DNA from 4 places in the Streptomyces sp. BBFR102 genome. Region 3 is predicted to be linked to each of the others. Evidence: riboswitches for the same ligand, from Rfam matches in the RefSeq annotation. Region 3 holds a riboswitch; each other region holds the start of a gene.

Region 1 (7,618 bases), 1.6 Mb from region 3:
CGCCTCGCGGGCGCCGCGCGCGGCGGCCTCCCAGGCGCCGACCGGGTCCTCGCCGAGCAGGTCGCCGTCGAGGGCGTCGCCGACCGACTCCATGGTCTCCCCGGCCAGCAGCGGGGGCGCCCAGAGCTGTTCGGAGACCAGATGGGCGACGAGGTCGCGGACGTTCCAGTCGGTGCAGGGGGTGGGGTGGTCCCACTGGTCGTCGAGGATGTCGTGGACCCTCCGGTCGAAGAGGTCCAGGGCGGCCTCGTGCCGCGCGAGGAGTTCGGAGTGACCGGGGGTACTCGTCTCGGGGTCTGCGCCCGACGGGCCGGAGGAGGACATGGGGTCCATCCTCACCCCGTTGGGGCGCGTTCGCCGGGGGCGGGCGTCCGTTCCGGTGACGGACACGGCCCGGCTCGCGCGCCGGTGCGGGTGATCGGCGCGCACGGGGGTACCCGTGCCGCATGCGTCCTGACCCTGTGAACCCCCTGCCCACCCGGTGGCGCCCCCCGGGTGCCCGCCGTGCGCGCGCCTGGCCCCCGGCTTCGTCGGCCGACCGGCTGGTCGCGCTGGACCGCACCGTCTTCGAGGCGGTCGCGGCGCGCCGCTGGCCCGGTGCCGACCGGGTGCTGCCGAAGCTGAGCCGGAGCGCCGACCACGGCCTGCTCTGGGGCGCGGTCGCGGCGGGGCTCGCGGTGACCGGTTCGCCGCGCGCCCGCCGGGCGGCGGTGCGGGGGCTGGCCTCGCTCGCCCTGGCCTCGGCCACCATCAACACCCTCGGCAAGCGGACGGTGCGGCGGCGGCGCCCGGGGCTGGAGTCGGTGCCGCTGATACGGCAGCTGAAGCGGCAGCCGATCACCTCCTCCTTCCCGTCGGGCCACGCGGCGTCGGCGGCGGCCTTCGCGACGGGGGTGGCGATGGAGTCCCGGGGCCTGGGCGCGGCGGTGGCCCCGCTGGCGGCGGCGGTCGCCGCCTCCCGCGTCCACACCGGTGCGCACTACCCCGGTGACGTGCTGGCCGGGGCGGCACTGGGCGCGGGTGCCGCCTTCGCCGTACGCGGCCTGGCGCCGACCCGGGACCAGCTCCCCTCCCCCGGGCGCCCGCTGGTGGACGTACCGGCGCTGCCCCGGGGCCACGGCCTGGTCATGGTGGTGAACCAGGGCGCCGGCACCCCCGACAAGGCGCGGGTGCTGCGGGAGCTGCTGCCGGAGGCCGAGGTGGTGGAGTGCGAGGGCGAGGGGCTGGTGGCGGAGCTGGAGAAGGCGGCGGAAGGTGCGCTGGCCCTCGGCATCTGCGGCGGCGACGGTTCGGTCAACGCGGCGGCCGGGGTGGCTCTGCGGCACGGGCTGCCGCTGGCGGTGCTGCCGGGCGGCACCCTCAACCACTTCGCGTACGACCTCGGGATGGAGGACCCGAAGGAGCTGTGCCGGGCGGTGGAGGCGGGCGACGCGGTCGCGGTGGACGTGGGCCGCTTCCGTTCCGGCGAGCGGACCGGGCACTTCCTCAACACCTTCAGTCTGGGGGTCTACCCGGAGCTGGTCCGGGAGCGGGAGCGCTGGTCGGGCCGGGTCGGCGGGCGGCTCGCGGACGTGGTGGCGGCGGTGCGGGTGCGGCGCCGGGACCATCCGCTGGAGGCGGTGGTCCAGGGTGAGCGGCGCCCGCTGTGGCTGCTGTTCGCGGGCAACTGCACCTACCGCCGGATGGGGCTGACGGGCGGGCGACGGGTGGATCTGGCCGACGGCCTGCTGGACGTCCGCGCGGTGCACGGCGGGCGCGGGCCGGGGTTCCGGCTCGTGGCCGCGGCGCTGGCGGGCCCGCTGTCCCGCTCGCCGTTCCACGCGGCGGTGCGGGTGCAGCGGCTGCGGATCGGCGGGATCAGCCCGGGAACGCCGCTCGCCTTCGACGGCGAGGTGAGCGACGCGGGTCCGAGCCTGGAGCTGGACAAGCTCCACGAGGGACTGCGGGTGTACCGGCCGCTGTCGCTCTGATCCGGCGACCCCGCGCACGGGAGGCGCCCACGCCCACCGGCTGCCGCAGCACCCCGGCGATCCGGTGGGCGCCCCGCGCGAGATGCGCCGGGTGTGCGCCGGGCGCCTGGTCGCCGTGCGCAACGCGGACTGCGCGGCGACGACCTGGCACCCGGCGCGCCCCGGACTCGACGCGTGGCTGGAGCCGTACCGGTCCGTGGCGCGGGCGAGCGGGTCGCGGGCCGGCGGCTGCGGGCGTGGGCGCGTGAGGCCGGGTTCAACGGCCTCACGGCGGCCGCCTCCGCCTGGTGCTACGCCGACGAGGCGGAGCGGGCCTGGTGGGGCGGACCGGGCGACGGCCTCCGGGTACGCGACGCGGGCGGTCGGCCTCGGGGAGGCGGACCAGGCCGGACTGGAGCGGATCGCGGCGGCCTGGCGTCGGTGGGCGGCGGCCCCCGACAGCTGGTCCGCGGTGCTCCACGGGGAGCTGCTCTGCCGCGCCCGAGCGGAGCGGGCCGCGAGTCCACACCCGGCCGGGGTGACACAGCGTCACCCTCGTGCGGGGCGGGCGCCGCGCCCCATCCGGCCTACCCACCCTGCCGACCGACACCCCTCCTTACGGACATATAGGGCATCCACCCCCATATGCGCCAATTGCCGCCACGCCGGGCGCCGTTGAGCCCGCCTCGTGAGCAGCGTCATAGCGGTCACGGTCCGTGGCAGCCACCACCGGCCGGGGCGCAGCACCCGCCACGCCCGGAAAGATCACGAATCTACGGAGGGTGACCACCTCCGGAACAAAGGATCAAGAAAGCGACTTCCAGGGCGCCGACGCTGCTTGTTCCCGGGAGCCCGGCTCGTCTACGGTCACCGTCATTCCGGATGGACCGCCTAATCCTGCCGCCGTCCGGTATCCCACATCGACCCTTCCACGGCAGGAGCGGGGGACCCAGGTAAGCCGCCGGAACCGGAGCAGCGCACCGCGCACGCCACCGGCCCCCCGGCTAGGGGTGAAGCCGCGCCACACGGCGCGGCCGGGCAGCTCCAGCCCGAACCCGACAGCTCACCTCGCAGGCGCCGGAGAGGAACCTTCATGCCCGCCAAGGGGAAGCACCGCCGTACCAGGACCATGCGCATAGCCCGCACGCTGGCCGTCGCCGGCTCGGGCAGCGCCGCCCTGGCCCTGCCGCTGATGGGCGCCGCCCACGCACAGGCCGCCGAGAAGTCGGCGCCGGAGTCCGTCGCCGTCCAGCAGGCCGTCGCCGCAGCTCAGCAGCAGGCGCCGAAGAACGCCTCCGCCGACACCAAGACCTACGAGGTCGTCGTCGGCGACTACCTGGCCAAGATCGCCGCCGCACAGCACGTCGACGGTGGCTGGGAGCAGCTCTACCAGGACAACCGCAAGGTCGTCGGCTCGAACCCGGACCTCATCCTCCCGGGCATGAAGCTCTCGGTGGACGGCACCGTCGCCGAGGCCCCGAAGTCCGCCCCGGCCAAGCCGCAGAGCGCGCCGAAGCAGGCCGCGCCCAAGGCCGACACCAGCGCCTCCACCGCGAAGAAGACCGAGACGGCGCCGCAGCCGGCCGCCCCGGCGAAGCCGCAGGCCGAGCAGGCCGAGCAGCCCGCCGCCTCCACCGGCTGGGTCCGCCCGGTCGACTCCTCCCCGTCCACCGCCTACCGCGCCTCCGGCGGCAGCTGGTCCTCCGGTTACCACACCGGTGTCGACTTCTCCGCCTCCTCGGGCACCTCCGTCAAGGCCGTCGGCGCGGGCACCGTCGTCTCCGCCGGCTGGAGCGGCTCGTACGGCAACGAGGTCGTCATCAAGCACGCCGACGGCAAGTACTCCCAGTACGCCCACATGTCGTCGCTCTCGGTCTCGTCCGGCCAGACCGTCTCGGCCGGCCAGCAGATCGGCCTCTCCGGATCGACCGGCAACTCCACCGGACCGCACCTCCACTTCGAGGTCCGCACCGGCCCGGGCTACGGCTCGGACATCGACCCGCTGGCCTACCTGCGCGGTCACGGCGTCTCCGTCTGACACCTCCCGGCACCGCCGGGTCCTCTCCTCACCGCCGGCCGGGGGCCGGACCGGGGCACACCGCCCCGGCCCGGCCCCCGGCCGCGCGCGTGCCGCCGGTCGCTACCGCCCGGCCGTCCCGAGGATCAACGACCGGAGCGGGCCGGCCCGTCGGCAGCGCGTGGCCCGCGCCGGGCACGATCTCCACCTCGGCACGGCCCACCAGCGCGCCGACGCGTGCGGCCACCTCCCGCGTGTCGCGCGGGGCGCCGCGCTCCCCGAGCAGGAAGGGCGCGGGGACCGTCAGGCGGCCAGTTCCTCGCAACTGCCTGAACTGGCCCGTCCGCAACGCGGTGAAGGTCTCCCGCCCGTACCGGTCCAGCCCTCGACCGCAAGGGGAGCGCTCCGCTCCCGGCCTTCTGCACCACGCTTCAGGCGAGGGCGGCAGATCTCCGGCTCCTCGGGCGGTGGCGGTTCAGCGGACCGTCCGGAAGAACGCCCGGATGTCATCGAGGAGCAGGTCGGGGGCCTCCATCGCGGGGAAGTGGCCGCCGCGGTCGAACTCCGACCAGTGCGTCACGTTGTGCTCTCGTTCGGCGATACGACGCACTCCGGGGTCCCCGGGGAAGACAGCGACGCCGTGGGGCACCGGGGACGCGGAGACGGCCGAGCCCCAGGACTTCGCGCTCTCCTTGTACAGCCGGGCCGAGGAGGCGGCGGTGCCGGTCAGCCAGTAGATGCTCACGTCGGTGAGCAACTGGTCCCGGTCGACAGCTTCCTCGGGAAGCTCGCGGGCGGGGTCGGTCCACTCCTTGAACTTCTCCGCGATCCACGCCAGCTGTGCGGCCGGCGAGTCGGTCAGGCCGAACGCGACGGTCTGCGGACGGGTGGCCTGGATGATCGCATAGCCGCTGCCGTCCTGGTCCTGGTACTGCCCGAGCCGCTCCAGCTCTACCGGCGACAATCCGTCGGACTCCGCCGGGTCGCCGGTCGGAAAGCCCAGTCCGCCGTTGACGTGCACCCCGGCGACGTTCCCGGGGGCGACACGGCCGAGTTCGGGCGAGATCACGGCACCGCTGTCGCCGCCCTGGGCGCCATAACGTTCGTAGCCCAGGCGCCGCATCAGCTCCGCCCAGGCTCGCGCGACCCGGTGCAGATCCCAGCCCGGCTGGGTGGTCGGCCCGGAGAACCCGAACCCCGGGATGGACGGAGCGACGACGTGGAACGCGTCGGCGGGATCGCCGCCATGGGCCCGCGGGTCGGTGAGCGGGCCCATGATCTTCATGAACTCGGCGATCGAGCCCGGCCAGCCGTGCGTGATGATCAACGGCAGTGCGTCGGGCTCGGGGGACCTCACGTGCAGGAAGTGGACGTGCTGCCCGTCGATCTCGGTGGTGAACTGGTCGAACCGGTTGAGCGCGGCCTCCTGCGCGCGCCAGTCGAAGCCGGAGCGCCAGTACTCGGCGAGTTCCCTCGCGTAGGTGACCGGGACGCCGTAGGACCAGCCGACGCCGGAGAGTTCGTCGGGCCAGCGGGTGCGCGCCAACCGCTCGCACAGGTCATCCAGATCGGCCTGCGGGATGTCGATGCGGAAGGGGCGGATGGAGGGGTCGGTGCTCGCCAGGCTGTTCATGGGAAGAACGCTACGGGCGGGTCAGGACAGATACGGTCCTAGGTGCGAGGGAGACTGCCCGTCATGCGGGAAACCTCGGCGCGCCTTCTGACACTGCTGTCCCTCCTCCAGAGCCACCGCGACTGGTCCGGCACGGAACTCGCCGAACGGCTCGGCGTGACACCACGTACGGTGCGCCGGGACGTTGACCGGCTGCGCACACTGGGCTACCCCGTGCACTCCAGTGCCGGGACAGCCGGCTACCGGCTCGGCGCCGGGACGCGACTACCGCCGCTGCTGCTCGACGACGAGGAAGCGGTGGCGGTCGCCGTGGGCCTGCGTACGGCCGCGGGCGGAACCGTTGCCGGGATCGCCGAGTCCTCCGTACGCGCACTGGCCAAGCTCGAAGGCGTCCTGCCGTCCCGTCTCCGGCACCGTGTGCACGCGCTCCAGTCGGTGACGGTGCCACTGGCGCAGGCCGGGCCGACGGTCGCGCCGGACACCCTGACGGCGATCGCGGCGGCCTGCCGGGACCACGAGACCCTGCGCTTCCACTACCGCGCCCATGACGCCACCGGAACCCGCCGCGAGGCCGAGCCGCACCGCCTGGTGTTCTCCGGGCACCGCTGGTACCTCCTCGCCTACGACACCGCGCGCGCCGACTGGCGCACCTTCCGCGTCGACCGTCTGACCCTGCGTACCCCCAACGGCCCCCGCTTCACGCCCCGTCAGGCCCCCGCTCCCGACCTCGCCGACTACGCCTCCCGCGCCTTGTCCACCGCCCCCTACCGCCACCAGGCACGCGTCACCGTCCACGCCCCGGCAGCCCGGGTACAAGAGCGCATGCCCGCCGCCGCGGCGACCATCGAGCCACGCGACGCGCAGTCCTGCACGGTGACGGCCGGCGCGCACTCCCTGGACGAACTGGCCCTGTGGCTGGGCCTGCTGGCCACGCCGTTCACCGTGCACGAGCCACCCGAACTGGTGGTACACCTACGGGAGATCGCGGCCCGACTCACAGCGGCGACACGCACCTGACGCCGCCCGCGCCGACCGCCTCGTCCCCGCCGACCCCGGACCGCGACATCGCGGCCCCCTGCCTTCGACCTCGTCGTCGCACCGACGATCACCCCCACGTCCGCGCCTTCGCGGGAAATCACCTGCGGGCGTCCCGGGGCGTCCGTCTCTCTGGGCGGCACCGGCTTCGGCCCCACCGTCCTCAAGGCAGGATGCTCTTCACCGTCCTGGCCACGTGCGCCGAGTGCGCGGCCGGACTCCTGCCGCTGCCCATCCGTCAGGGCATGGCGGCTGCCGGGACCATGGGGAGACCGAAGAGCACCAGCCGAAGCCGGACGCCCCCGACATCCCCACTCGGCCCAGGTCCACGACGCGGGTGGACAGACCATCGCCGGACTCGGCGAACTCTTGTACAGCGTCCCTGAGTCGGTACTCCGAGAGGGACCTGACGGTACGGGCGTGGCGTGCCATCATGAGGGCGTCGCGAGGGCTTGGGATCTTCCTCCGCCCGGCGCCGCGCGGCGAGGCCAACCGCGAGCGCGCGGGCCGGAGCGTCAGGAATGGGTGAAGCGTGGAAATCCTGGGGACCACACTGCGGATCTGCGTCGAGGATCTGGAGGCGGCGGTGCCGTTCTACGAGCGGCTGGCGGGCAGCCGGGCGATGCGGCACCAGCAGGGCGGGGTCTCCGTCGCCGCCGTCGGCTGCTTCCTGCTGATGAGCGGGCCCAAGGCCGACCTGGACGTGCTGCGGAAGGTCGCCGCGACCATCGCCGTGGCCGACGTGGAGCAGACCGGCCAGGTCCTCGCCGCCTCCGGCGCGGCGGTGATCGCGGGCCCGGTGGCGACCCCGGCCGGGCGCACCCTGGTCGCGATGCACCCGGACGGTTCGGTCTTCGAGTACGCGGACCGGCTCGGCGCCGCCGCCTGATGGGCGCTCAGTCGCCGGCGGCCCGCTCCTGCCCGGCGGGCCGCATCCGGAAGTCGTAGGCGGCGGGCAGGGGTTCACCGCTGAGACGGGCCCAG
Region 2 (7,618 bases), 1.7 Mb from region 3:
AGCACGTCACCTGCTACAGCACTCGGGGGCACTACTTCTCTCTGCGGAACGGGGGCGAGGCGGTCGACTTCATCCGCGGTGCGAGCGTGGGACCGTTCATCGCGCTTGTTCAGGGCGAACTCTTGGCGGGTGCCGCCAAGCTCGCCCGGGGGGGGGCCTGGACGGCGCTATCGGGCGGGGCCGGTCTCGGTGCTCCCCTCGCCCTCCCGGCCGACCTCGGCGTAGCCGGGCGCCTCGGTCCGGAAGCGGGCGAGCCGTTCGGCGCCGGCGGCGTCGATGACCAGCTCACTGATGCGGCATGCCACGGCGGGCAGTGTAGGCCCCGGCGGCACCCTGGCCCGATGCCGCGTTCTGTGCCAGGCTCCCAACAAGCTTACTGATGCGCGGAGTTCGGTCGAAGGGGGCTTGGGGTGCGGACGTCCCGTACGTTGACGGGCCGGTGCGCGGTCGGTGCCGCGGCCCTCGTCCTGGCGCTCGCCGGGCTCGCCGGCCAGGCGTCCGCCGCCGGACGCGAGCCCCTGCCCGCCGATCCCACCCTCGCCGACCTGACCTTCCTCACCGCGCACAACGCCATGCACAACACCGAGGACCAGGGGAGGTCCGCCCTCGCCGCCCCCAACCAGCCTCATCGCATCGCCCGTCAACTGGACGACGGGGTACGGGCCCTGATGCTGGACGCGCACCACGCGAACGGCCGCGTCCGGATGTGCCACGCCATCCCCGTCCTCAACCCCTGCGGCTCCAACGCCGACGCGGCCACCGTCTTCGGCGCGGTCGCCGACTTCCTGGAACGCGACCAGGAGGCCGTGGTCACCGTCTTCCTGGAGGACTACACCACCGCCGACCAGCTCACCGCCGAACTCGGCACGCTCCTCGCGCCCGACGGCCGCCTCGGTGGCAAGGTCTTCCGCCCCGACGCCGCCGGGGTGCGCGAGAGCGGCTGGCCGACCGTCGGCTCCCTGCGCGCGTCCGGCCGCCGCCTGCTCCTCTTCACCGACGACACCGCCGCCTCCAGCCGGGACCACGGCAAGAACCGCCTCGGCTTCATGGCGCAGAAGGACTGGACGGTGGAGAACCACTGGTCGATGGGGGGCGGCATCGGCGACGCCGACTGGTCCTGCCGCAGCCGCTGGGACGACGTCCCGCTCACCCGCGAGGAGCCCGGTTTCCGCCGCCTCTTCGTGATGAACCACTTCCGCGACGTCCCCATGTACCCGACCTACGCCAACGACAACGCGAAGCTCCAGGACCGCGCCGAGAACCACTGCCTCCCCGCCGCCGCGAAGAAGCCCAACTTCCTCGCGGTCGACCAGTACGGCGACGGCTCCCCCCTGTCCGCCGTCGACGCCCTGAACACCTACACGTACCGATGACGCGCGTGAGTACCTCTACTCAGGCTGTCCCGCCCCGCCCCTGACACCGTGGGACCCGACACCACCCACCACGGTATTCAGGAGACCCACACATGGCTGCCGCCCAGCGCTCCGCCGGTACGACCGTCCGCCGCGCCCTGCTCAACCCGGTCGCCCTCGCCTACCTGGCCGTCGTGGCCGCCGTCTGGATCTGGATCACCGTGGACACGCTCCTGGTACCCCACGCCGACGCGAGCCTGGCCGCCGTCTGGGGCTTCTTCGTCACCGCCCCGACCTCTTTCCTCTTCGTCTCCCTCCCTGGCCCGCTCCCCTTCGTCGGCGTCGGCGTCGGCGCCCTGGCCCAGGCGCTCGCGCTCGGCGCGGGGTACCGCAGGCTGACCGACCCGCCGCGTGGAAGCGGCCGGCCGGGCGCGAGCCACGCCTGAGCCGGTGCTGCCTCACCCCACCCGGGTGGCCCCCGCGAACGGCATCTCGCTGATCGGGGCGACGCGGACCGGGGCGCTCGGGTTGGGGGCGTGGATCATCTGGCCGTTGCCGATGTAGAGGCCGACGTGGCTGATCGATGAGTGGAAGAAGACCAGGTCGCCGGGGGCGAGTTGGTCACGGGAGACGCGCTGGCCGGCGTTGATCTGGGTGTAGGTGGTGCGGGGGAGCGAGACGCCGGCGGCGCGCCAGGCGGCCTGGGTCAGGCCCGAGCAGTCGAAGGCGTTCGGGCCGGTGGCGCCCCAGACGTACGGTTTGCCGATGGCGGTACGGGCGAAGGCGATGGCCTGGGCGGCGCGGGAGTCGGGGGCCTTGACCGCGCCGGTGGCCGGGGCGGTGGCGGGGCGGGCCTGGTCGCGGGAGGCGCGCGGGTCCTCGCCGGTGACCTCGGCGCGTTCGGCGGCGGTCAGGCGGGCGAGCAGGGCACGGGCCTCGGCCAGCTTGCCGGTGACGGTCTTCTTGTGCGTCCGCAGTTCGCCGCGGCGCTTCTCCAGCCCGGCCAGGACGGTGTCGGCCTCGGCGCGCAACCGGTCGACGGCGCGCATCTTCTGGCGCACCCCGGCGATCTGGGCGTTCTGGCGTCCGGCGGCGCGGTCGGCGCGGGCGGCCCGGTCGAGGTAGCCGTCCGGGTCCGAGGTGAGGAAGAGTTCGACGGACGGGTCGACCGCGCCCGCGCGGTACTGCGCGGCGGCGGTGGTGCCGAGTGCGGTACGGGCCTGGTCGAGCTGGGCGGTACGCCGGGCGGCCTCGTCCTGGAGCCGGTCGAGGCGGCGTTCGCCCTTGTCCGCCTCCTCCTTCGCCCCGTTGTACTTCTCGGTGGCGATCTCGGCCTCCCGGTGCAGCCGGTCCACCTCGGCCTTGACCTGCACCGGGGTCGGGTCGGGCGCGGCCTGCGCCACGGGCGACCCGGCGACCACCGACCCCGCAGCCCCGGCGAGGGCCAGCGCGGTGGCGGTGGCGGTACGCAGCGAGGCTCCCGGGGTGAGGCGCCCGGGGGCGGGGAGATTCACCGCCAGCTTGCGGAATCGAGGCTTCCGGTGCGAGGCCACAGCCGCGCGTCCTTCCAATCGGGGTCGGGGGGGGGTGAGCCGGGCCCTGGCGGAGCCCGCACAGGGGGAGCGGGTTTCGCCGGGCCGTCTCGGTGGCGCGGCCGGTGCCTGTGGACTATGCCGACTGCCGGACGCGCCAGGGAGGAGCTAATCCCGGATGTCACGGCCCGGTGCCGGATTGTCCGCAAACATCCGCCCGGAACCGCTCCCCGACCGCTTGCGACCACTTCCCCGCCACCTCTGCGCCATCTGCCGGGAGCCCGTGACCGAATGGCCCGCCTCCCGCTCCCGCCCTACGAGCAGGTGCTGCTCGACGAGATCCTCGCCATCGGTCCCGTCCGCGACGTCCGCACGGTGCTCAGCCGTGGGCCCCTGCCCGTGGACCACCGCCGTCTCGGCGGGTAGGACCCTGGTGCGCCGGGGGTGCCGGGGGCCTCGTTAGGGTGCGAGCCATGGACGTTCTCATCAATGTGTTCGTCGGCCTGCACATCATCGGCATCGCCGCACTCCTGGGTGGCTTCCTCACCCAGATGAAGGCGATCGGTGCGGGTACGGCCCGCTTCATCCCCGCCATGCTCCACGGCGCCCTCACCATGCTCGTGACCGGCATCATCCTGGTCGGTCTGCGCGAGATGGACGGCGGCACCCTCAACCACATGAAGATCGGCATCAAGCTGCTGGTCCTCATCGTGATCCTCGCCCTGGTCTACGTGAAACGCGACGACGAGAAGGTCGGCAAGGGCGTCTTCGCCGCCGTCGGCGGCCTGACCGTCCTCAACATCTTCATCGCCACCGTCTGGACCTGACCCCGCCGCCCACCGGGCACCGCGCGGGCCGCTGCACACACGGCGAAGGCCGGGTTCCCCCACCGTCGAGCGACGGGGAGGAGCCCGGCCTTCGCCGTCGCGCGGGCCGGTCAGGCCGGCCGCACCACGCTGTGGATCGGCATGTAGTAGATCGACTCGACCCGGACATCGGCGCCGGGCTTCGGGGCGTGGATCATCTCGCCGCCGCCGATGTAGATGCCGACGTGGCTGATGTCGTCGTAGAAGAAGACCAGGTCACCGGGTTGGGCGGCGTCCACGGAGACCTTCTGGCCGACGCCGACCTGGTCCCAGGTGGTGCGCGGCAGCGAGATGCCGGCGGTCTTCCAGGCGGCCTGGGTGAGGCCGGAGCAGTCGAAGGAGTCGGGGCCGGCCGCGCCCCACACGTACGGCTTGCCCATCTGGGCGCGGGCGAAGGCGATGACCTTCCCGGCCTTGGCCGCGTACGAGGAGTCGGGTGCCGTGGAGCCGCCGCCGGAGCCGGTGCCCGTGCCGGAACCCGACCCGGAGCCCGAGCCGGACTCCTCGCGCTCCTTCTCCTCGGCCGCCTCCCGGGCCTCGCGCTCGGCCGCCTCCTCCGCGGCGCGCTCCTTCGCCTTGCGCTCCGCCGCGGCCTGCTTCCTCCGCTCGATCTCGGCGAGCCGGGCCTTCTCCTCGGCGGTCAGCTCGGAGAGCAGGGTGCGGGCCTCGGTGAGCTTGCCCTGCACCTCGCGCTTGCTGTCCTTGAGGGCGCGCTGCGACTCGGTGAGGCTCTCCAGCTGGCGTGCGGCCTTGGCGCGTTCGCGGCCCGCCTCGGCCTGCTGGGCCTGGTAGTCGTCGATGACCACCTTCTGGCGCTGGGTGAGGCGGTTCATCAGCTGGCTCTGGTCGAACCAGCTCTGCGGGTCGTCGGCGAGCAGCAGGGTGGCGGTCTCGGAGAGGCCGCCGCTGCGGTACTGGGCGGCGGCGAAGGCACCCAGCTCGCCACGGGCAGCGTTCAGCTTGTCGGCCCGCTCGGCGACGCCGTCCAGCAGCTTGTCGACCTCGGCGCGCTGGGTCCGGGTCCGCTCCTGGGCCGCGTTGTACTTCTGGGTCGCCGTGCCGGCCTCGCGGTAGAGCCGGTCCACCTTGTTCTGCACCTCCTCCAGGGAGGGCTTGGCCGCCGGCCGTTGCGGGGCCGCCTGCGCGGTCTGCGACAGCAGGGCCACCGAGGTGAGGGCGGCGGTGGTGAGGCCGAGGGCACCGGCGGTGCGGTTGCGCGGGGCACGAGGCTTGCGATGCGACGCCAAGACGTGCGACTCCTTCCGTGGACCGCCTGCCGGGTCAGCTGTCGGGTTCGGGCGGACGGAAGGCTGCCCTACGGTTCCGGACGGGCGGGCCCCGAATACGGGCCTGGTCCGTGGCGGGTACCGATTCACCCCGGTGGTGCGCGGTGGGTCCCCGGCTCCGGGGCCCGTGGGGGGGGCGTACCGGATTCGGCAGGGGGCGGTGCGCTCCGGCGCGAGTCGCCGGTGGGGGACGAACCGACCCGGCCAGCACGCTAGCCAACTCGTGTGGTGCCTGTGAAGGTTGATGTGCGATATGCCCGATACGTTTTCGTTATCTTGTCGGTGAACGGTCGAAAGGCGGGCTCGGACGGTCACCGCGGTGACCTGGCGCACATCGTCTGGAGCCGCACCCGTGTCCGGTACGTCACGTTCTCCGCGGCCAGGGCTCCGGTCCCAGGAAGGCCGGCCCGGTTGTCGGCGGGGCGGCCTAGACTCGGTAGGCGATGAGCAGCCTCTTTGACGACAGCTTCCTGGCCGACCTCCAGTCCTCGGCGCCCTCCGCCCGGCTCGGGGACGAGCCGCCGCCCCCGCCCGAGGAGGAGGCGCCGGAGGAGATCCCCGCCGACCTGTTCGGCGGGAAGTTCGACGCGCCCGCGGACCGGGACGCCTACTACCGGGACGGCGCCCCCCGTCCCGCAGTCGACCCGGCCGCCCTGCTCGACGGACTCAACGACGAGCAGCGTGCCGCCGTCGTCCACAGCGGGTCGCCGCTGCTCATCGTGGCCGGAGCCGGTTCCGGCAAGACCCGGGTCCTCACCCACCGCATCGCCCACCTGCTCGGCGAGCGCGGCGTGCACCCCGGCCAGATCCTCGCGATCACCTTCACCAACAAGGCCGCGGGCGAGATGAAGGAGCGCGTCGAGGAACTGGTCGGCCCGCGCGCGGGCGCCATGTGGGTCTCCACCTTCCACAGCGCCTGCGTGCGCATCCTGCGCCGCGAGTCGAAGCACCTCGGCTTCACCTCGTCGTTCTCGATCTACGACGCGGCCGACTCCAAGCGGCTGATGGCCCTGGTCTGCCGCGACCTCGACCTCGACCCGAAGCGCTTCCCGCCGAAGGCGTTCACGGCCAAGGTCTCGAACCTGAAGAACGAGCTGGTCGACCCGGAGGACTTCGCGGCCCGGGCGGCCGACGGGTTCGAGAAGACGCTGGCGCAGGCGTACACGATGTACCAGTCGCGGCTGCGCGAGGCCAACGCGCTGGACTTCGACGACATCATCATGACGACGGTCCACCTGCTCCAGGCGTTCCCGGAGGTCGCCGACCACTACCGGCGCCGCTTCCGGCACGTCCTGGTCGACGAGTACCAGGACACCAACCACGCCCAGTACTCCCTGATCAGGGAGTTGGTCGGCACCCCGGCCGACCGCCCGGCGGACGTCCCCGAGGGGGCCGAGTCCGACCACGACCCGCTCCACCCGGCCCCCGAACCGGCCGAGCTGTGCGTGGTGGGCGACGCCGACCAGTCGATCTACGCCTTCCGCGGCGCCACCATCCGCAACATCCTCCAGTTCGAGGAGGACTACCCGAACGCCACCACGATCCTGCTGGAGCGGAACTACCGCTCCACCCAGACCATCCTCACCGCGGCCAACGCCGTCATCGAGCGGAACGAGAACCGCCGCCCGAAGAACCTCTGGACCGACGCCGGGGCCGGCGCCGGGATCACGGGGTACGTCGCGGACACCGAGCACGACGAGGCCCAGTTCGTCGCCGAGGAGATCGACCGGCTGACCGACGCGGGCGACGCCAAGGCGGGCGACATCGCGGTCTTCTACCGCACCAACGCCCAGTCCCGGGTCTTCGAGGAGATCTTCATCCGGGTCGGCCTGCCCTACAAGGTCGTCGGCGGCGTCCGCTTCTACGAGCGCAAGGAGGTCCGCGACGTCCTCGCCTACCTGCGCGTCCTCGCCAACCCGGAGGACAGCGTCTCCCTGCGCCGCATCCTCAACACCCCCAAGCGCGGCATCGGCGACCGCGCCGAGGCGATGATCGACGCCCTCGCGCAGCGCGAGCGGATCAGCTTCCCGCAGGCCCTGCGCCGGGTCGACGAGGCGTACGGCATGGCGGCCCGCTCCGCCAACGCCGTCAAGCGGTTCAACGCGCTGATGGAAGAGCTGCGCACGGTGGTCGAGTCCGGCGCCGGGCCCGCCACCGTCCTGGAGGCGGTCATGGAGCGCACCGGTTACCTCGCCGAACTCCAGGCCAGTACCGACCCGCAGGACGAGACCCGCATCGAGAACCTCCAGGAGCTGGCCGCCGTCGCCCTGGAGTTCGAGCAGGACCGCGGCGAGGAGGAGGGCGCCGGGACGCTCCCCGAGTTCCTGGAGCAGGTCGCCCTGGTCGCCGACTCCGACCAGATCCCCGACGAGGACGAGGACGGCTCCGGCGTCATCACCCTGATGACCCTGCACACCGCCAAGGGCCTGGAGTTCCCCGTCGTCTTCCTCACCGGCATGGAGGACGGCGTCTTCCCGCACATGCGCGCCCTCGGCCAGACCAAGGAGCTGGAGGAGGAGCGCCGCCTCGCCTACGTGGGCATCACCCGCGCCCGCGAGCGGCTCTACCTCACCCGCGCCGCC
Region 3 (7,618 bases):
GAGCTGATCCACCGCAAACGGGCCGACCTCGGCGACGACCTGATCTCCGGCCTGATCCGCGCCAGCGACCACGGCGAGCACCTCACCGAGGAGGAGGCCGCCGCCATGTGCTTCGTGCTCCTCTTCGCCGGCTTCGAGACGACCGTCAACCTGATCGGCAACGGCACCCTGGCCCTGCTCCGCAACCCCGCCGAACGCGCCCGCCTCCAGCGGGCCCTCGCCGACGGCGACGAGGCGCTGCTCGACACCGGCATCGAGGAACTCCTGCGGTACGACGGCCCGGTGGAGATGGCCACCTGGCGGTACGCCACCGAGCCGCTGCGGATCGGCGGGGCCGACATCGCCGCCGGGGACCCGGTCCTGGTCGTCCTGGCCGCCGCCGACCGCGACCCCGAACGCTTCCGGGACCCCGGCCGGCTCGACCTCGCCCGCACCGACAACCAGCACCTCGGCTACGGCCACGGCATCCACTACTGCATCGGCGCCCCGCTGGCCCGACTGGAGGGCAAGGCCGCTCTCGCGACCCTGCTGACGCGCCTTCCGGACCTGCGGCTCGGCGCCGCACCCGACGACCTGCGCTGGCGCGGCGGACTCATCATGCGGGGACTGCGCACCCTGCCGGTCGAGTTCACCCCGGAGCCGGCCGGGCCCGGGAAGCAGGTGCGCGAGCCGCGCCCTCCGGACGCCGGAACTGACGAGACATCAGGAATGTGATGTCGGCGTGATCTCCGCTGCATCGACTTGTGACGAACGTTCGACAGCCGCTACCTTCGGCGCCAACCGGAAGCCCCGCCGCCACCGAGCGGGGCGCCGGTCAGCAGTCGTCACGCGAAAGGCAACCGCATGCTCTCCGGGAACGGACGTCACCGACGCCCCCGACAGGCTCCCGCCTTCGTCGTCGCGGCCGGGGTGACCGGTTCGGCCATCGCCATCCCCCTGCTCGGCGCCGGTTCGGCCAGCGCGGCCGACACCGCCACGTGGGACCGGCTCGCCGAATGCGAGAGCGGTGGCGCCTGGAGCGCCAACGCCGGCAACGGCTACTACGGCGGCCTCCAGGTCACCCAGGAACTCTGGGAGCGCCACGGCGGCCTCAGCTACGCGCCCTCCGCCGACCTCGCCAGCCGCTCCCAGCAGATCGTGGTGGCCGAGCGCGTCCTCGACGCCGAGGGCACCGCCGCCTGGGCCACCTGCGCCCCCGCGATCGGGCTCCAGCAGGGCGGCGGCACCGCCGAGGTGAACCCGGGCGTCCCCGGCGACAGCGGCACCCCCTCCGCCTCCCCGACCTCGCCCGCCGAGCAGGAGGACGGCAAGGGCGGCGAGGGGTCCGACGCAGACAACGAGGACAAGGCCGACAAGGAGGAGAAGGGGGAGAAGGGTGACGGGAAGTCGTCCACCCCCTCCGCCGAGCCGACCTCCATCCCTGAGGGTTCGCCGACCCCGATCCCCGGAGAGGGGGCCGCGGAGGGACGTGGCGACCGCGCCGGGACCCCCTCGGACACCCCCTCCGCGACCCCCGGCGAGGGGGAGGACTCCGGCGGCGGACGCCACCGGGGCGGCGCCGAGGCCGAGCCGGGCTCCGGTGAGGGGCGCGAGGGCTCCGGGCGGCACGCCTCGCGGGGGGAGCGCGGCGACGCGCCCGACGCTTCCGGCTCGTACACCGTGAAGGAGGGCGACAGCCTCTCCGTCATCGCCTGGCTCCACGAGGTGGACGGCGGATGGCCCGCGCTGTACGAGGCGAACAAGGAGGTCGTCGGCGACGACGCGGACCGCATCCTGCCCGGTCAGGCCCTTGATCTCGGATCGGACCCGAAGGCCGAAAAGGACTGAATCGGGCGCCAGTTCGGGCGGGAATGTCCGAATCGGGGGAAGTGAGACATGGATCTCAGACCCCCTGATCGTCTTTGGAATCTGCCGTCGGCCGTGCTTACGGTCGTGCCGCTCGCCACTGGCGGGCTCCAGCGGTCGTTACGCCGAATCCTGTCGACGGCCGCCTGGGACAGTCGTCGCGCAAGCGCCGTAGACAGGAGCGGGGGACCCAAGGTTTGCCGCCGCACCGGCCGTTCGCTCCCCAGCGGGGCGGGTGGCCGGGGCGGCTCGGGGTGAAGCCGCGCGTTCCGGACAGGGACGCGCGGCCGGGCACTCATCCGGCCCGAACCCGACAGCTCACCTCGTAGGCGTCGGTGAGGAGATTCCCTTCATGCTGACCAACAAGGCCAAGCACCGCCGTCCCTCCAAGGTCACCCGCATCCTGTCGCTCGCCGGTGTCGCCGGCCTCGCCGTCGCCGCGCCGCTCGTCGCGACCGGCTCGGCCTCCGCCGCCACGGCCTCCGAGTGGGACGCCGTCGCCCAGTGCGAGTCCGGCGGCAACTGGTCCATCAACACCGGCAACGGCTTCTACGGCGGGCTCCAGTTCACGCCCTCCACCTGGGCCGCCTTCGGTGGCACCGCCTACGCCTCCAGCGCCCACCAGGCCACCAAGGAGCAGCAGATAGCCGTGGCCGAGAAGGTCCTGGCCGGCCAGGGCAAGGGCGCCTGGCCCAACTGCGGCACCGGCCTGAGCAACGCCGCGTACAACGGCGGCGGCGCCGAGGCCGAGAAGCCCGCCGAGGAGCCGGCCGAGCAGGCCGCCCCCGAGCGCCCCGAGCCGCGCGCCGACCGCAGCGAGCAGCGGACCGCCCCGGCCGAGGAGACCGTCGAGACCCCCACCGGCGAGACTGTCGCCAAGGGTGACGGCGAGTACGAGGTCGTCAAGGGCGACACCCTCAGCCAGATCGCGAAGGACGAGAACGTCGACGGCGGCTGGAAGAAGCTCTTCGAGCTGAACAAGGACATCGTCGAGGACGCCGACCTGATCTTCCCGGGCCAGCAGCTCCACCTCTCCTGATCGCGCGCTTCGCTCGCCCCCGGGGTGCTGGGTGTCGTCGCCGAGCCGCCCGACGTGCTCAACCGCCTCGCGGCCCGCGCGCGACGGGCGTCTGGGCGACGACGCGCCCCTTCGGCTCCCGAAGCCGCTCCCGGGAGGCGGGGTGAGAAGGCTCCCCACGGGCCTCCCCGCCCCCGGCGCTCCCCCCCCCACGGGTCTGCGGGGTGAGGGACTGACCCCGCCCCCCACCGACAGCCCCGTCCCGATGCGTGACTCCCCCCTCAGCGCGTCGGGACGGGGCTTCCCCGTTTCCCTCCCCGTCGCCCGGCCGCGGTCGTTACCGGTAAGTAGGAATGGGCGGTCGCGTACGGTTTCGCCCCGTACGGGGCTCTTTTCGTCCCGGCGTCCGGGCGCGACGCCGGAATGGGGCCGGCCGCCGGATAGGCTCTGGAGCGAACGGCCGACCGAAGGCCGACCCGCGTCACATCCCAGAAGGAGATGCTCGTGCCGTCCATCGACGTCGTCGTAGCCCGGGAAATCCTGGACTCCCGAGGCAACCCCACCGTCGAGGTCGAGGTCGGCCTCGACGACGGCAGCACCGGCCGCGCGGCCGTGCCGTCCGGCGCCTCCACCGGAGCCTTCGAGGCCATCGAACTGCGTGACGGTGACCCCAACCGCTACCAGGGCAAGGGTGTCGAGAAGGCCGTCCTCGCCGTCATCGAGCAGATCGGCCCGGAGCTCGTCGGCTACGACGCCACCGAGCAGCGCCTCATCGACCAGGCCATGTTCGACCTGGACGCCACCGACAACAAGGGCTCGCTCGGCGCCAACGCCATCCTCGGCGTCTCCCTCGCCGTCGCCCACGCCGCCTCCGAGGCCAGCGACCTGCCGCTCTTCCGCTACCTCGGCGGCCCCAACGCGCACCTGCTCCCGGTGCCGATGATGAACATCCTGAACGGCGGCTCGCACGCCGACTCCAACGTGGACATCCAGGAGTTCATGATCGCCCCGATCGGCGCGGAGTCCTTCTCCGAGGCCCTGCGCTGGGGCACCGAGGTCTACCACACGCTGAAGAAGGTCCTGAAGAGCAAGGGCCTGGCCACCGGCCTCGGCGACGAGGGCGGCTTCGCCCCGAACCTCGACTCCAACCGCGCCGCCCTCGACCTCATCCTGGAGGCCGTCAAGGAGGCCGGCTACGTCCCCGGCAAGGACATCGCGCTCGCCCTGGACGTCGCCGCCTCCGAGTTCTACAAGGACGGCGGCTACGAGTTCGAGGGCAAGACCCGCTCGGCCGCCGAGATGACCGAGTACTACGAGGAGCTCGTCGCCGCGTACCCGCTGGTCTCCATCGAGGACCCGCTGTTCGAGGACGACTGGGCCGGCTGGAACGTCATCACCGAGAAGCTCGGCGACAAGGTCCAGCTCGTCGGCGACGACCTGTTCGTCACCAACCCCGAGCGCCTCGCCCGCGGCATCGAGGAGAAGTCGGCCAACGCCCTGCTCGTCAAGGTCAACCAGATCGGCTCGCTCACCGAGACCCTGGACGCCGTCGAGCTGGCCCAGCGCAACGGCTTCAAGTGCATGATGAGCCACCGCTCCGGCGAGACCGAGGACGTCACCATCGCCGACCTCGCGGTCGCCACCAACTGCGGCCAGATCAAGACCGGCGCCCCGGCCCGCTCCGAGCGCGTCGCCAAGTACAACCAGCTCCTGCGCATCGAGGAGATCCTCGACGACGCCGCGGTCTACGCCGGCCGCAGCGCCTTCCCGCGCTTCAAGGGCTGATCCGGCGGGCCGCCGACGGCCACCCCCGGCCTCCCCGCGTCCCCGCCCACGGTCCCGTACCGTGGGCGGGGACGCGGGCACGTGCGGGCGAGGACCAGCAGAGCGTGCGAGCGGCGGACACCTGACGGACGGGCACAGCGGCCGCGCACGGCGCGCGGCCGAGGGGAGGCGGGCATGGCCGGGAAGAAGAGCGGTGCGGACCGCTTCTCCACCGCGACCAGACTCAGGGTGCTCGGCGAGCAGACCGCCGCCCGCGTCTACCGCTCGCAGAACCGCCGCCAGGCCCGCCGCTCCCGCCTCACCGGTCGCGCCGCCCTCCTCGCCCTCGTCCTCTGCTCCCTGATCGTCGCCCTCGCCTACCCGATGCGGCAGTACGTCTCCCAGCGCGCCGAGATCACCGACCTCCAGCGCGAGCGGGAGGCCCACCGCGCCAAGGTCGAGCAGCTGCGCGACGAGAAGGCCCGCTGGACGGACGACCGCTACGCCGAGCAGCGCATCCGCGAGCGCCTGCACTACGTACGCCCCGGCGAGACCGGCTACACCATGATCGACCCGGACGCGGCAGAACCGAGCCGCACCGACCGCACGGCCGCCACCCGGCCCTGGTACACCAACCTCCTGGACGGTGTCGACCGCGCCGACCAGGCCGCCGGGCCCCGCCCCATCCGCCCCGCCACCGAGTGAACGACCGAGAGACCTGACCCCGCCATGGACACGCCCCCGCCGCCCACCCCGCGCACCGAGCCGACCGCCGCCGACGTCGACGCCTTCCAGCAGCAGCTGGGCCGTCCGCCACGCGGCCTGCGCGCCATCGCGCACCGCTGCCCCTGCGGCCAGCCCGACGTCGTCGAGACCGCGCCCCGCCTGGAGGACGGCACGCCCTTCCCCACGCTGTACTACCTGACGTGCCCGCGCGCCGCCTCGGCCATCGGCACGCTGGAGGCCAACGGCGTGATGAGGGAGATGACCGAGCGGCTGGCCACCGACCCGGAACTGGCCGCCGCCTACCGGGCCGCCCACGAGGACTACATCAAGCGCCGCGACGAGATCGAGGAGTTGAAGGACTTCCCCTCCGCCGGCGGCATGCCGGACCGGGTGAAGTGCCTGCACGTCCTGGTCGCCCACTCGCTGGCGGCCGGCCCCGGCGTCAACCCGCTCGGCGACGAGGCGCTCGCCATGCTCCCCGAGTGGTGGCGCAAGGGCTCCTGCGTGACGCTGCCGCAGACCGCCGGACCGGCAGCCGCTTCCGGCGCCGGCGAGGCCGCGGGGGAGGGCCGGTGAGCGCCCGTCGCGTCGCCGCGATCGACTGCGGCACCAACTCCATCCGCCTGCTGGTCGCCGACGCCGACCCGTCCACCGGGGAGCTGACCGACCTCGACCGCCGGATGCGGATCGTCCGCCTCGGCCAGGGCGTCGACCGCACCGGCCGCCTCGCCCCCGACGCCCTGGAGCGGACCTTCGAGGCGTGCCGCGAGTACGCCGCCGTCATCCGCGAACTCGGTGCCACCGCAGTCCGGTTCACCGCCACCTCGGCCACCCGCGACGCGGAGAACCGCGCCGAGTTCACCGAGGGCGTCCGCGACCTCCTCGGCGTCACCCCCGAGGTCGTCACCGGCGACGAGGAGGCCGCGCTCTCCTTCACCGGCGCCACCAAGGAACTGACCGGCCGCGCGGACCTGGACACCCCGTACCTGGTGGTCGACATCGGCGGCGGCTCCACCGAGTGCGTCGTCGGTACGGACGCCGTCCGCGCCGCCCGCTCCGTCGACATCGGCTGCGTCCGCCTGACCGAGCGTCACCTCTCCCGCCCCGACGGCACGGTGACCGACCCGCCCACCGCCGAGCAGGTCGCGGCGATCCGCCGGGACATCGGCGCCGCCCTCGACGAGGCCGCCCGCACCGTCCCGCTCACCGAGGCCCGCACCCTGGTCGGCCTCGCCGGCTCCGTCACCACGGTGGCCGGCCTCGCCCTCGGCCTCACCGCGTACGACTCCACCGCCATCCACCACGCCCGCATCCCCTACGCCAAGGTCAAGGAGGTCACCGACACCCTCCTGACCTCCACCCACGCCGAACGCGCCGCCAACCCGGTCATCCACCCCGGCCGCGTCGACGTCATCACGGCCGGCGCCCTGATCCTCCTCACCCTGATGGAGCGCACCGGCGCGGACGAGGTGGTCGTCAGCGAGCACGACATCCTCGACGGGATCGCCTGGAAGGCGGCGGGAGCCTAGGGACTCCGGTACGGGGCGGTCCGGCGCGGGCGGATGCCTGAGCCGGGCCGCCCTTTCGCGTACCCGGAGGACAGGCCGCCCGATCAGCCTCGCGCCATGCCGACCTCTGGGACAGCCGGTCTCCGTGGGGGTGCCCCTCTCGGCGAGCGCGGCGTACCGTGCCAGGCCGTGGCGCGCACCGGCGCGGACGCCCGCGCGCACGCCCTTCAACTCTGGCGCCTTCCCCACCGGTTCGAGTGTCGTGCGGGGGCCCTGGGCACCCCCGGAGGGGTGTCCTGGGACGCTCTCCGGCGCACCGCCGGGAAACTTCGTGAAGTTCTTCACAAGAGAAAGTGCTCCGACGGGCGAAGTCGAGGGTCTTTCGGCCTCCATATGGGCGACTCCTGGCCCCGGCCCCCTGTGCGAGGGGCGTCTCCCGCGCGTCGCCTGGGGAGGGAGGGCCGGCCGGCCCCTTGCCCCCGGAAGGGGCGAGCAAGCAGCTCACAGGGGGTGGGGAACGTCTGAGGGAGGGTGGTGGTTCCGCCGAGGGAGCATGACCTGGGTCACGTGGGCGGCGCAGTGTAGCAGAGGGGGTGGAGAACCTTGTGAAGGGGCGCACGAACGACCCCCTGGGGGCGGGTGGATACTCGATGCCATGAGCACCACGGAGCGTCCCAGGATCCTCGTTGTAGGCGGTGGGTACGTTGGCTTGTACGCAGCGCGACGCATTCTGAAGAAGATGCGCTACGGCGAGGCG
Region 4 (7,618 bases), 1.0 Mb from region 3:
AAGTCGACCGTCCGCCCCTGGGCGTCCGTCAGCCGGCCGTCGTCCAGGACCTGGAGCAGCGCGTTGAAGACGTCGGGGTGCGCCTTCTCGATCTCGTCGAAGAGCAGCACGCTGTAGGGCTGCCTACGTACCTTCTCGGTCAGCTGGCCGGCCTCCTCGTGGCCGACGTATCCGGGCGGGGCGCCGACCAGCCGGGAGACGGTGTGCCGCTCCTGGAACTCGCTCATGTCGAAGCGGACCATGCGGTTCTCGTCACCGAAGAGGAGTTCCGCCAGCGCCTTGGCCAGCTCGGTCTTGCCGACGCCGGTCGGGCCGAGGAAGAGGAAGGAGCCGGTCGGGCGGTTGGGGTCGCCCATCCCGGCCCGGCTGCGGCGGACCGCCTGGGAGACCGCGGTGACCGCCTCGTCCTGGCCGACGACGCGCGAGTGCAGCGCGTCCTCCAGCTTGAGCAGCTTCTCCTTCTCGCTGGCGGTCAGCTGGGCGACCGGGATGCCGGTGCGGCGGGCGAGGACGTCGGCGATGTCGTCGACGGTCACTTCGACGACGCCCTCCCGGCGCTCCTCGATCCCGGCCAGCTCCGACTCGATCCGGGCGATACGTTCCTTCAGCTCGCCGGCGCGCTCGAACTGCTCCGCGTCGACCGCCTCGTCCTTCTCCCGGGTGAGCTTCGCCAGCTCGTCCTCGCGCTCGATCTCCTCGCCGGAACGCCCGAGGGACTTCAGCCGCACCCGTGCTCCGGCCTGGTCCATCAGGTCGATCGCCTTGTCGGGGAGGAACCGGTCGGTCAGGTACCGGTCGGAGAGCGCCGCCGCCGCGCCGAGGGCCTCATCGCTGAACCGCACCCCGTGGTGCGCCTCGTACCCGTCGCGCAGCCCCTGGAGGATCTCCACGGTCTCCGGAACGCTCGGTTCCTCGATCAGCACCGGCTGGAAGCGCCGCTCCAGCGCCGCGTCCTTCTCGATGTGCTTGCGGTACTCGTCGATGGTGGTGGCGCCGACGACGTGCAGCTCACCGCGGGCGAGGGCGGGCTTGAGCATGTTGCTCGCGTCCATCGCGCCCTCGCCGGAGGAACCAGCGCCGACGACGGTGTGCAGCTCGTCGATGAAGAGGATGGTCGAATCCGAGGCGGCCTTGACCTCGTCGATGACGTTCTTCAGCCGCTCCTCGAACTGCCCGCGGTACTGCGCCCCCGCGACCAGCCCCGACAGATCCAGCCCGATCACCCGCTTGTCGTGGAGCGTGCGCGGGACGTCTCCCGCGATGATCCGCTGGGCCAGGCCCTCCACGATCGCGGTCTTGCCGACGCCGGGCTCGCCGATGAGCACCGGGTTGTTCTTCGAGCGGCGGGAGAGGATCTCGATGGTCTGCTCGATCTCGTCGGCCCGGCCCACCACCGGGTCGAGCTTGCCCGCCTTGGCCTCGGCGGTCAGGTCGCGGCCGTACTCGTCGAGCGTCGGCGTCTCACTGTCGGGCTTGCCCGAGGCCGGCGTGCCCTCGGAGCGCGCTGTCGCGTCCGCACGCCGTGAGAGCGCGCCGGGGTCTGTGCCCTGCGCCTGGAGGAAGCGTCCCGCGCCGGAGTTCGGGTCGTCCAGCAGCGCTCCGAGGACGTGTTCCGGCCCGATGTACGAGACGTCGGCCGCCTGCGAGCGGGCGTGCGCCGCGATGAGGACGCGCTTGGCCGCTGGGGTGAGCCCCGGTTCGGCGGACGGGGTCCGGCTCTCGCCCGGCAGCACCTGCGCGACGGCGGTCGCGAGCTTGTCCGGGTCGACGCCGGCCCGCGCCAGCAGCGAGCGGGAGGGCTCGACCTGGGTGCACGCCCACAGCAGGTGCTCCGTGTCGAGGTCCTCGGAGCCGTCCTCCTCGGCCTTGGCGGTGGCGCGGCCGAGCAGGTCACGGGCCGAATCGGTGAGCAGCCGGCCGATGGGGACCCGCTGGACGGCGGGCGGGGAGGCGCCGGGAGTCATCCCGAAGAAGCGGTTCAGCAGATCGGAGAAGGGGTCGGGGCCCGGGCCCCCGAAGGACCCGAAGGACGACAACGACATGGTGGGTGCCTCCGCGGAGGTTCGCTGGCTGATGGCTCTTCCGTCGATTGGCGACTTTTCCCACTAGAACAAAGGGTGACGGGATGCGCCTGTTGGGCAGAGAGGACGTGCGGGCCGCGGCAGGAAGGCGAGGGCACCCGGGACTGCTTCTACATGCGTGTAGAGATGAGGTAGATTCGACGGCGTCGGCGCCGCCACCCACGGCGCCCGGCGCAGGCGTGGCGGCTGCGAGTCGTACGACGACACGCGGCCGGCCCTCCGGTCCGGCCGCCGCTCCCCGCCCGCACCCGGGGCAGTACGGCGCCGCGGTGCGGGACCCGGCACCAGCACGCAGGACGAACCGCAGAAGGAGAAGACCATGGGCGTTTCCCTGGCCAAGGGCGGCAATGTCTCTCTCAGCAAGGAAGCTCCCGGGCTGACCGCGGTCCTTGTCGGGCTCGGCTGGGACGTCCGCACGACGACCGGCAACGACTACGACCTGGACGCCAGCGCCCTGCTCTGCGACGAGTCCGGCAAGGTCGTCTCCGACCGGCACTTCGTCTTCTACAACAACCTGACCAGCCCCGACGGCTCCGTCGAGCACACCGGTGACAACCTCACCGGCGAGGGTGACGGCGACGACGAGGCCGTGAAGGTCGACCTCGCGGCGGTCCCGCCGCAGGTCACCCGCATCGTCTTCCCCGTCTCCATCCACGAAGCGGAGTCCCGCGGTCAGAGCTTCGGCCAGGTCCGGAACGCCTTCATCCGCGTGGTGAACCAGGCGGGCGGCGCCGAGATCGCGCGGTACGACCTGACGGAGGACGCCTCCACCGAAACCGCCATGGTCTTCGGCGAGCTCTACCGGCACGGCGCCGAGTGGAAGTTCCGCGCGGTCGGCCAGGGATACGCCTCGGGCCTGGCCGGGATCGCCCAGGACTTCGGCGTCAACGTCTGACCCACCCCCCCCCGAACACCCGTCGCCCGGCCGGCAACCCAATCCCCCGGGCGGGCGACGGGCTCTCCGCGACCCCTTCTCCGTGCTCCTGGTGGGCGCGGGGAGGGGTGTTGCCGTGGCTGCGAGAGGCGTACGCCCGGTGTCCCACGCGCCCTGCGCGCACCACCCAGAGTCCGGCGAGGCCGCGGATCGCCTGATTCCGGCCGGTGCGGGACTGGCCCGTCGCGGCGCGGGGGACATGCTCGCCAACGGTCCGCCAGGCTCGGCACGGCGGAAACGAGCGGCGTGGCCCACAGGAATGGCGGGCCCATCGGTGCGATCGGCACCGGCGTCGCCATCGGAGTCCTGGGGCGCGTGGTCGTCCCCGGCCGCCAGCGTGTCGGCTGCCGCTGACCGTCGTCGGCATCGTGGGGGATGCACATCGGCGTCTTCGTCTCCGGCCGGTCCGGTCTCGCCGGGATCAGGGGCGTCGGCTGGGCCGAACGGGGAAGCCAGATCGCGCTGGCCGTGACCGCCCTTGCCCGGGCCGCAGGCGGACGCCGGCGGCGGACCGGCCGGGCGGCCCGCTGCCGTCCGGCCGTCCGTGCTGTCGTCGCCGGATGGCGGCGGGCCCGGGGAGCCCGGAGCGAGGGGTGGCGCGAGGGGCCTCCCAGATGGCGTACAGTTGGTCTTACCGACGCGGGGTGGAGCAGCTCGGTAGCTCGCTGGGCTCATAACCCAGAGGTCGCAGGTTCAAATCCTGTCCCCGCTACTGAAGGCCAAGGCCCGGATTCCTTTCGAGGAGTCCGGGCCTTCGTCGTGTGTGCGTGGTCCCGGTACTCGTTCGGCGCTGTCCGGTCGCCGTTGCACGGGGCCGGCGGAAGCATGGGGGGAAGCGCCGGCGCGGGAGCGTGCGTGTCCGGGCCGGGCCGACCGGGGGCCGGCCGATAAATCAGGAGACAGGCTGGTGGGGAAACGCGGCGAAGCGGAGAAGGAGACGGGCCGCCCGGCCGCCGAGGCACCTCCCGCCGAGCGGGGCGCGGCCCGCCGGGGTCTTCTCGGCGACGGCCGCACGAGGAGCAGGTCCCGAATGCTGGTGCGGCTGCTGCCCGCGGCGCTGATCGTCGCGGGGATCGTCTTCGACGAGGCCACGCCGCCGCGTTTCAGCGCCAGCCCGCTCTACGCCGCGGCGCCGCTGATCGCCGCGCCGTTCTTCTCGCTCTTCGGCACCTTGCTGACCGGGGGCGCCGCGCTGGGCGTCGTGGGCCTGCTCCAGTGGCAGACCGCGACCCTGGGCGGGGTGGTCTCGACCACCGAGCTGCTCACCATCCTGACCTGCGCCCTCCTCGCGGTGCTCAGCAACCGCCTGGTCATCCGCAGCGGAGAGGAACTCGCCAGTGCGCGCAACATCGCCGAGGCCGCCCAGCGCGCCGTGCTGCCCATCCCCGCCGAACGCATCGGCGGCTTCGACGTCGCCGCCCGCTACGAGGCGGCCCAGGCCGACGCGCTCATCGGCGGCGACCTCTACGCCGTGCAGGAGACTCCGTACGGGGTGCGGTCGCTCGTCGGCGACGTACGCGGCAAGGGGCTCGGCGCGGTGGAGGCGGTCGCCGTGGTGATCGGCGCGTTCCGGGAGGCCGCCGAGCAGGAGCCGAGCCTGGAGAGGGTCGCCCAGCGGCTCGAACGCGCCCTCGCCCGCGAGGGGGTGCGGCGGGAGGGGCTGGACCAGTTCGAGGGGTTCACCACCGCGCTGCTGGCGGAGATCCCGCCCGGGCAGTCGGTCGTCCGCACGGTCAACCGGGGCCACCCTGAGCCGCTGGTGCTCCACGGCGACGGAAACGTACGGGCCCTGGTGCCGACCCAGCCGGCGCTGCCGCTCGGTATGGGCGATCTCGGGGTCTGGCCGGACCGTTCGGACGCGGTGCCGTTCCCGCCCGGCGCCACCCTGCTGCTCTTCACCGACGGCCTGACGGAGGCGCGGGATGGGCGCGGAGTCTTCTACGACCCGGTGACACGGCTGACGGGCCGTCGCTTCGAGACGCCCGGCCATCTCCTGGAGGCCCTCTCCCGGGAGGTCGGCGCGCACACCGGCGGCGGTCCGCAGGACGACATGGCGCTGCTCGCGCTCCGGCGGCCCTGAGGCGCCCGCCGCGGCACGTCGCCGGGCAGGTCACCGAGAGTGAGTGAACGGACGCTCCCCGCATAACAACTGACACACCGTCAGGTGTGGATGCGGTGGTTCGGGGCAGTCAACTCGCCCGACTCCGCCCCCCGGTGCCCCGGTACGTCCAGGCCCCGGAGTCCAACGATCACCTGGAACAGCTTGGAATCCGGGGTGGGTGTCTATTAACGTTCGATAACGCAGCGCGGTTGTCCCGGCCGTCACCCGAGACGGCTCCGCGCGCACGCGCCGAATCCCGTAGGGAACCGGGGAACCACTCCTTGGGGTGAATCGGACGCCTTTCGAGGCGCCCGTAGGAGACCTTCCTGCTCCGAACCCGTCAGCTAACCCGGTAGGCGAGAAGGAAGGAAAGGAGAGCGCCCGCGTGGCGTCGAACCGTCCTGCCCCTGAGGCCCTGTTCGTGCCGAACGACGAGGAACCGGTCACCGGTCCCACGGCCTACGGACCCGCCGGGGGGCCCTGGGAGGAATGGAATCCCACCGAGGAGTCCATCCGCCCCGTCCGTGGCCGACACCGTGTCGCGAAGCAGCGCGGCGGCGGCCTGGCCCGCTCCTCCACCGTCCTCGGTGTCGGCGTGATCGCCGCGGTGGGCGCCGGCGGTATCGCCACCGCCAAGGAGAAGCCCCCCGTCTCCATCTCCCTCCCCGACCTCTCGTCCGTCAAGGCGTCCCTCCCCGAGGTCGACTCGCTGCCGGGCGTCGGCACGCTGCTGGGCTCCGACGCGGAGTCCGACACGCAGGTGGCGGCCAGCCCGCTCACCGGCGCCGGAGTCACCGTCGCCGACGTCGAGCAGGGCACCACCGATGCCGGCGAGGCGCTGCGGGCCCGCATCATCCAGCAGGCCGAGCACCAGCAGGACCAGGCCGACCAGAGCGCGGCCCACGCCGCCGAGCAGGCCGCCGCCGCGCAGGCCGCCGCTGAGGCCGCGAAGGTCCAGGAGGCCGCCGAGAAGAAGCTGGCCGAGGCGGAGCGGGAGAAGGCCGAGAAGAAGCGGAAGAAGGAGGAGGCCGAGCGCCTCGCCAAGCTCGCCGCCAGCTTCTCGCTCCCCACCACCTCGTACACCCTGACCTCGACCTACGGCCAGAGCGGCACCATGTGGTCCTCCGGCTACCACACCGGACTCGACTTCGCCGCTCCCACCGGGACCCCGCTGAAGGCGATCCACTCCGGCACCATCAAGGAAGCGGGCTGGGCCGGATCGTACGGCTACCGGACCATCCTGGAGCTGGAGGACGGCACCGAACTCTGGTACTCCCACCAGTCGTCGATGTCGGTCAGCGCCGGTCAGAAGGTCACCACCGGCGACGTGATCGGCCGCGTCGGCGCCACCGGCAACGTCACCGGGCCCCACCTCCATCTGGAGATCCACCCGGGCGGCGGCGACGGCGTCGACCCGCTCAGCTGGCTGCGGAGCAAGGGCCTCAACATCTGACGTGCCGACGGGCGGGCGCCTCCCCGAGGTCTGAACGGGGCACGGGCGCCCGCCTGTCGCTTCACCCCGGCACGGTTCACAGCCGGTGTGTCCACATCCTCCGAGCTGGTCCCTTCCCGCGTCTCCTGCGCTCCTTCTGCGTGACTCACCGGCCGCTGCGGGGCGACCGCGTCCCGCAGCGGCCGGGCTGAACTCCGGCGGTCCTGACGGCTACCCCCCGACGTCAGGGCCGCCGGACCTGTTCGTCTCCACACCACCCGCGCGTCCCCTCCGGATGCGGCTGCACCAGGAATGGGCGGACCGGCTCGTTTGTTGATCTCCCCATGACCTCTCTCCGTCCTCTCGGCAACTCTGATCTCGACGTCTTTCCGCTGGCCCTCGGCGGCAACGTCTTCGGCTGGACCGCGGACGAGGCGCAGTCCTTCGCCGTCCTCGACGCCTACGCCGCCGCGGGCGGCAACTTCCTCGACAGCGCGGACACGTACTCCTCCTGGGTGCCGGGGAACAAGGGCGGTGAGTCCGAGGCCGTGATCGGCAAGTGGCTCGCCTCCCGTGGCCACCGTGACGAGATCGTCGTGGCCACCAAGGTCGGCGGCCACCCCCAGTTCAAGGGGCTCTCCGCCGCCAACGTGAAGGCGGCGGCCGAGGAGTCGCTCCGGCGGCTCGGCACCGACCGGATCGACCTGTACTACACCCACTTCGACGACCCGTCGGTGCCGGTCGAGGAGATCGTCACCGCCCTCGACGACCTGGTGAAGGCCGGCAAGGTGCGCGCCGTGGCCGCCTCCAACATCAGCCCCGAACGCCTCCAGGAATCCCTCGACTTCGCCGACCGCGAGGGCCTGGCCCGGTACGTCGCGCTCCAGCCCCACTACAACCTCGTCTCCCGGGACACCTATGAAGGCCGCCTCCAGCAGGTCGCGTCGCGTGCGGGCCTGGCGGTGGTGCCGTACTACGCCCTAGCCGCCGGCTTCCTGACGGGCAAGTACCGCCCGGGCACCACCGTGGAGAGCCCCCGCGCCGCAGGTGCCGGGCAGCTCCTGGCCACC

What was found. Region 3 has a riboswitch for cyclic di-AMP ahead of ACSLIC_RS16745 (transglycosylase family protein). Riboswitches for the same ligand answer to the same signal wherever they lie in the genome.
Region 1: it holds a riboswitch for cyclic di-AMP, as region 3 does, so the genes downstream of both, ACSLIC_RS23425 (peptidoglycan DD-metalloendopeptidase family protein) here and ACSLIC_RS16745 (transglycosylase family protein) in region 3, are expected to answer to the same signal.
Region 2: it holds a riboswitch for cyclic di-AMP, as region 3 does, so the genes downstream of both, ACSLIC_RS09065 (NlpC/P60 family protein) here and ACSLIC_RS16745 (transglycosylase family protein) in region 3, are expected to answer to the same signal.
Region 4: it holds a riboswitch for cyclic di-AMP, as region 3 does, so the genes downstream of both, ACSLIC_RS11950 (M23 family metallopeptidase) here and ACSLIC_RS16745 (transglycosylase family protein) in region 3, are expected to answer to the same signal.

The regions. Positions count from the first base shown of each region.
Region 1 covers NZ_CP195757.1:5,294,543-5,302,160, reverse strand. Annotated here, with positions in the region: gene ACSLIC_RS23440 (TIGR03086 family metal-binding protein) at 1-324, opposite strand, end outside; gene ACSLIC_RS23435 (bifunctional phosphatase PAP2/diacylglycerol kinase family protein) at 447-1,970, shown strand; partial or broken gene ACSLIC_RS23430 (SAM-dependent methyltransferase) at 1,999-2,451, shown strand; cyclic di-AMP (ydaO/yuaA leader) riboswitch at 2,861-3,041, shown strand; gene ACSLIC_RS23425 (peptidoglycan DD-metalloendopeptidase family protein) at 3,043-3,987, shown strand; gene ACSLIC_RS23420 (epoxide hydrolase family protein) at 4,442-5,599, opposite strand; gene ACSLIC_RS23415 (helix-turn-helix transcriptional regulator) at 5,663-6,616, shown strand; gene ACSLIC_RS23410 (VOC family protein) at 7,167-7,523, shown strand; gene ACSLIC_RS23405 (DUF5107 domain-containing protein) at 7,531-7,618, opposite strand, start outside.
Region 2 covers NZ_CP195757.1:2,032,290-2,039,907, reverse strand. Annotated here, with positions in the region: gene ACSLIC_RS09095 (hypothetical protein) at 168-305, opposite strand; gene ACSLIC_RS09090 (PI-PLC domain-containing protein) at 411-1,373, shown strand; gene ACSLIC_RS09085 (SCO4225 family membrane protein) at 1,466-1,798, shown strand; gene ACSLIC_RS09080 (NlpC/P60 family protein) at 1,811-2,905, opposite strand; gene ACSLIC_RS09075 (hypothetical protein) at 3,176-3,310, shown strand; gene ACSLIC_RS09070 (hypothetical protein) at 3,358-3,711, shown strand; gene ACSLIC_RS09065 (NlpC/P60 family protein) at 3,822-4,997, opposite strand; cyclic di-AMP (ydaO/yuaA leader) riboswitch at 5,006-5,185, opposite strand; gene pcrA (DNA helicase PcrA) at 5,480-7,618, shown strand, end outside.
Region 3 covers NZ_CP195757.1:3,722,274-3,729,891, forward strand. Annotated here, with positions in the region: gene ACSLIC_RS16735 (cytochrome P450 family protein) at 1-714, shown strand, start outside; gene ACSLIC_RS16740 (transglycosylase family protein) at 844-1,827, shown strand; cyclic di-AMP (ydaO/yuaA leader) riboswitch at 2,003-2,192, shown strand; gene ACSLIC_RS16745 (transglycosylase family protein) at 2,198-2,884, shown strand; gene eno (phosphopyruvate hydratase) at 3,362-4,648, shown strand; gene ACSLIC_RS16755 (FtsB family cell division protein) at 4,823-5,332, shown strand; gene ACSLIC_RS16760 (DUF501 domain-containing protein) at 5,357-5,929, shown strand; gene ACSLIC_RS16765 (Ppx/GppA phosphatase family protein) at 5,926-6,882, shown strand; gene ACSLIC_RS16770 (NAD(P)/FAD-dependent oxidoreductase) at 7,517-7,618, shown strand, end outside.
Region 4 covers NZ_CP195757.1:2,696,145-2,703,762, reverse strand. Annotated here, with positions in the region: gene ACSLIC_RS11970 (ATP-dependent Clp protease ATP-binding subunit) at 1-2,042, opposite strand, end outside; gene ACSLIC_RS11965 (TerD family protein) at 2,401-2,976, shown strand; tRNA gene ACSLIC_RS11960 (tRNA-Met) at 3,654-3,727, shown strand; gene ACSLIC_RS11955 (PP2C family protein-serine/threonine phosphatase) at 3,923-5,095, shown strand; cyclic di-AMP (ydaO/yuaA leader) riboswitch at 5,354-5,490, shown strand; gene ACSLIC_RS11950 (M23 family metallopeptidase) at 5,502-6,569, shown strand; gene ACSLIC_RS11945 (aldo/keto reductase) at 6,893-7,618, shown strand, end outside.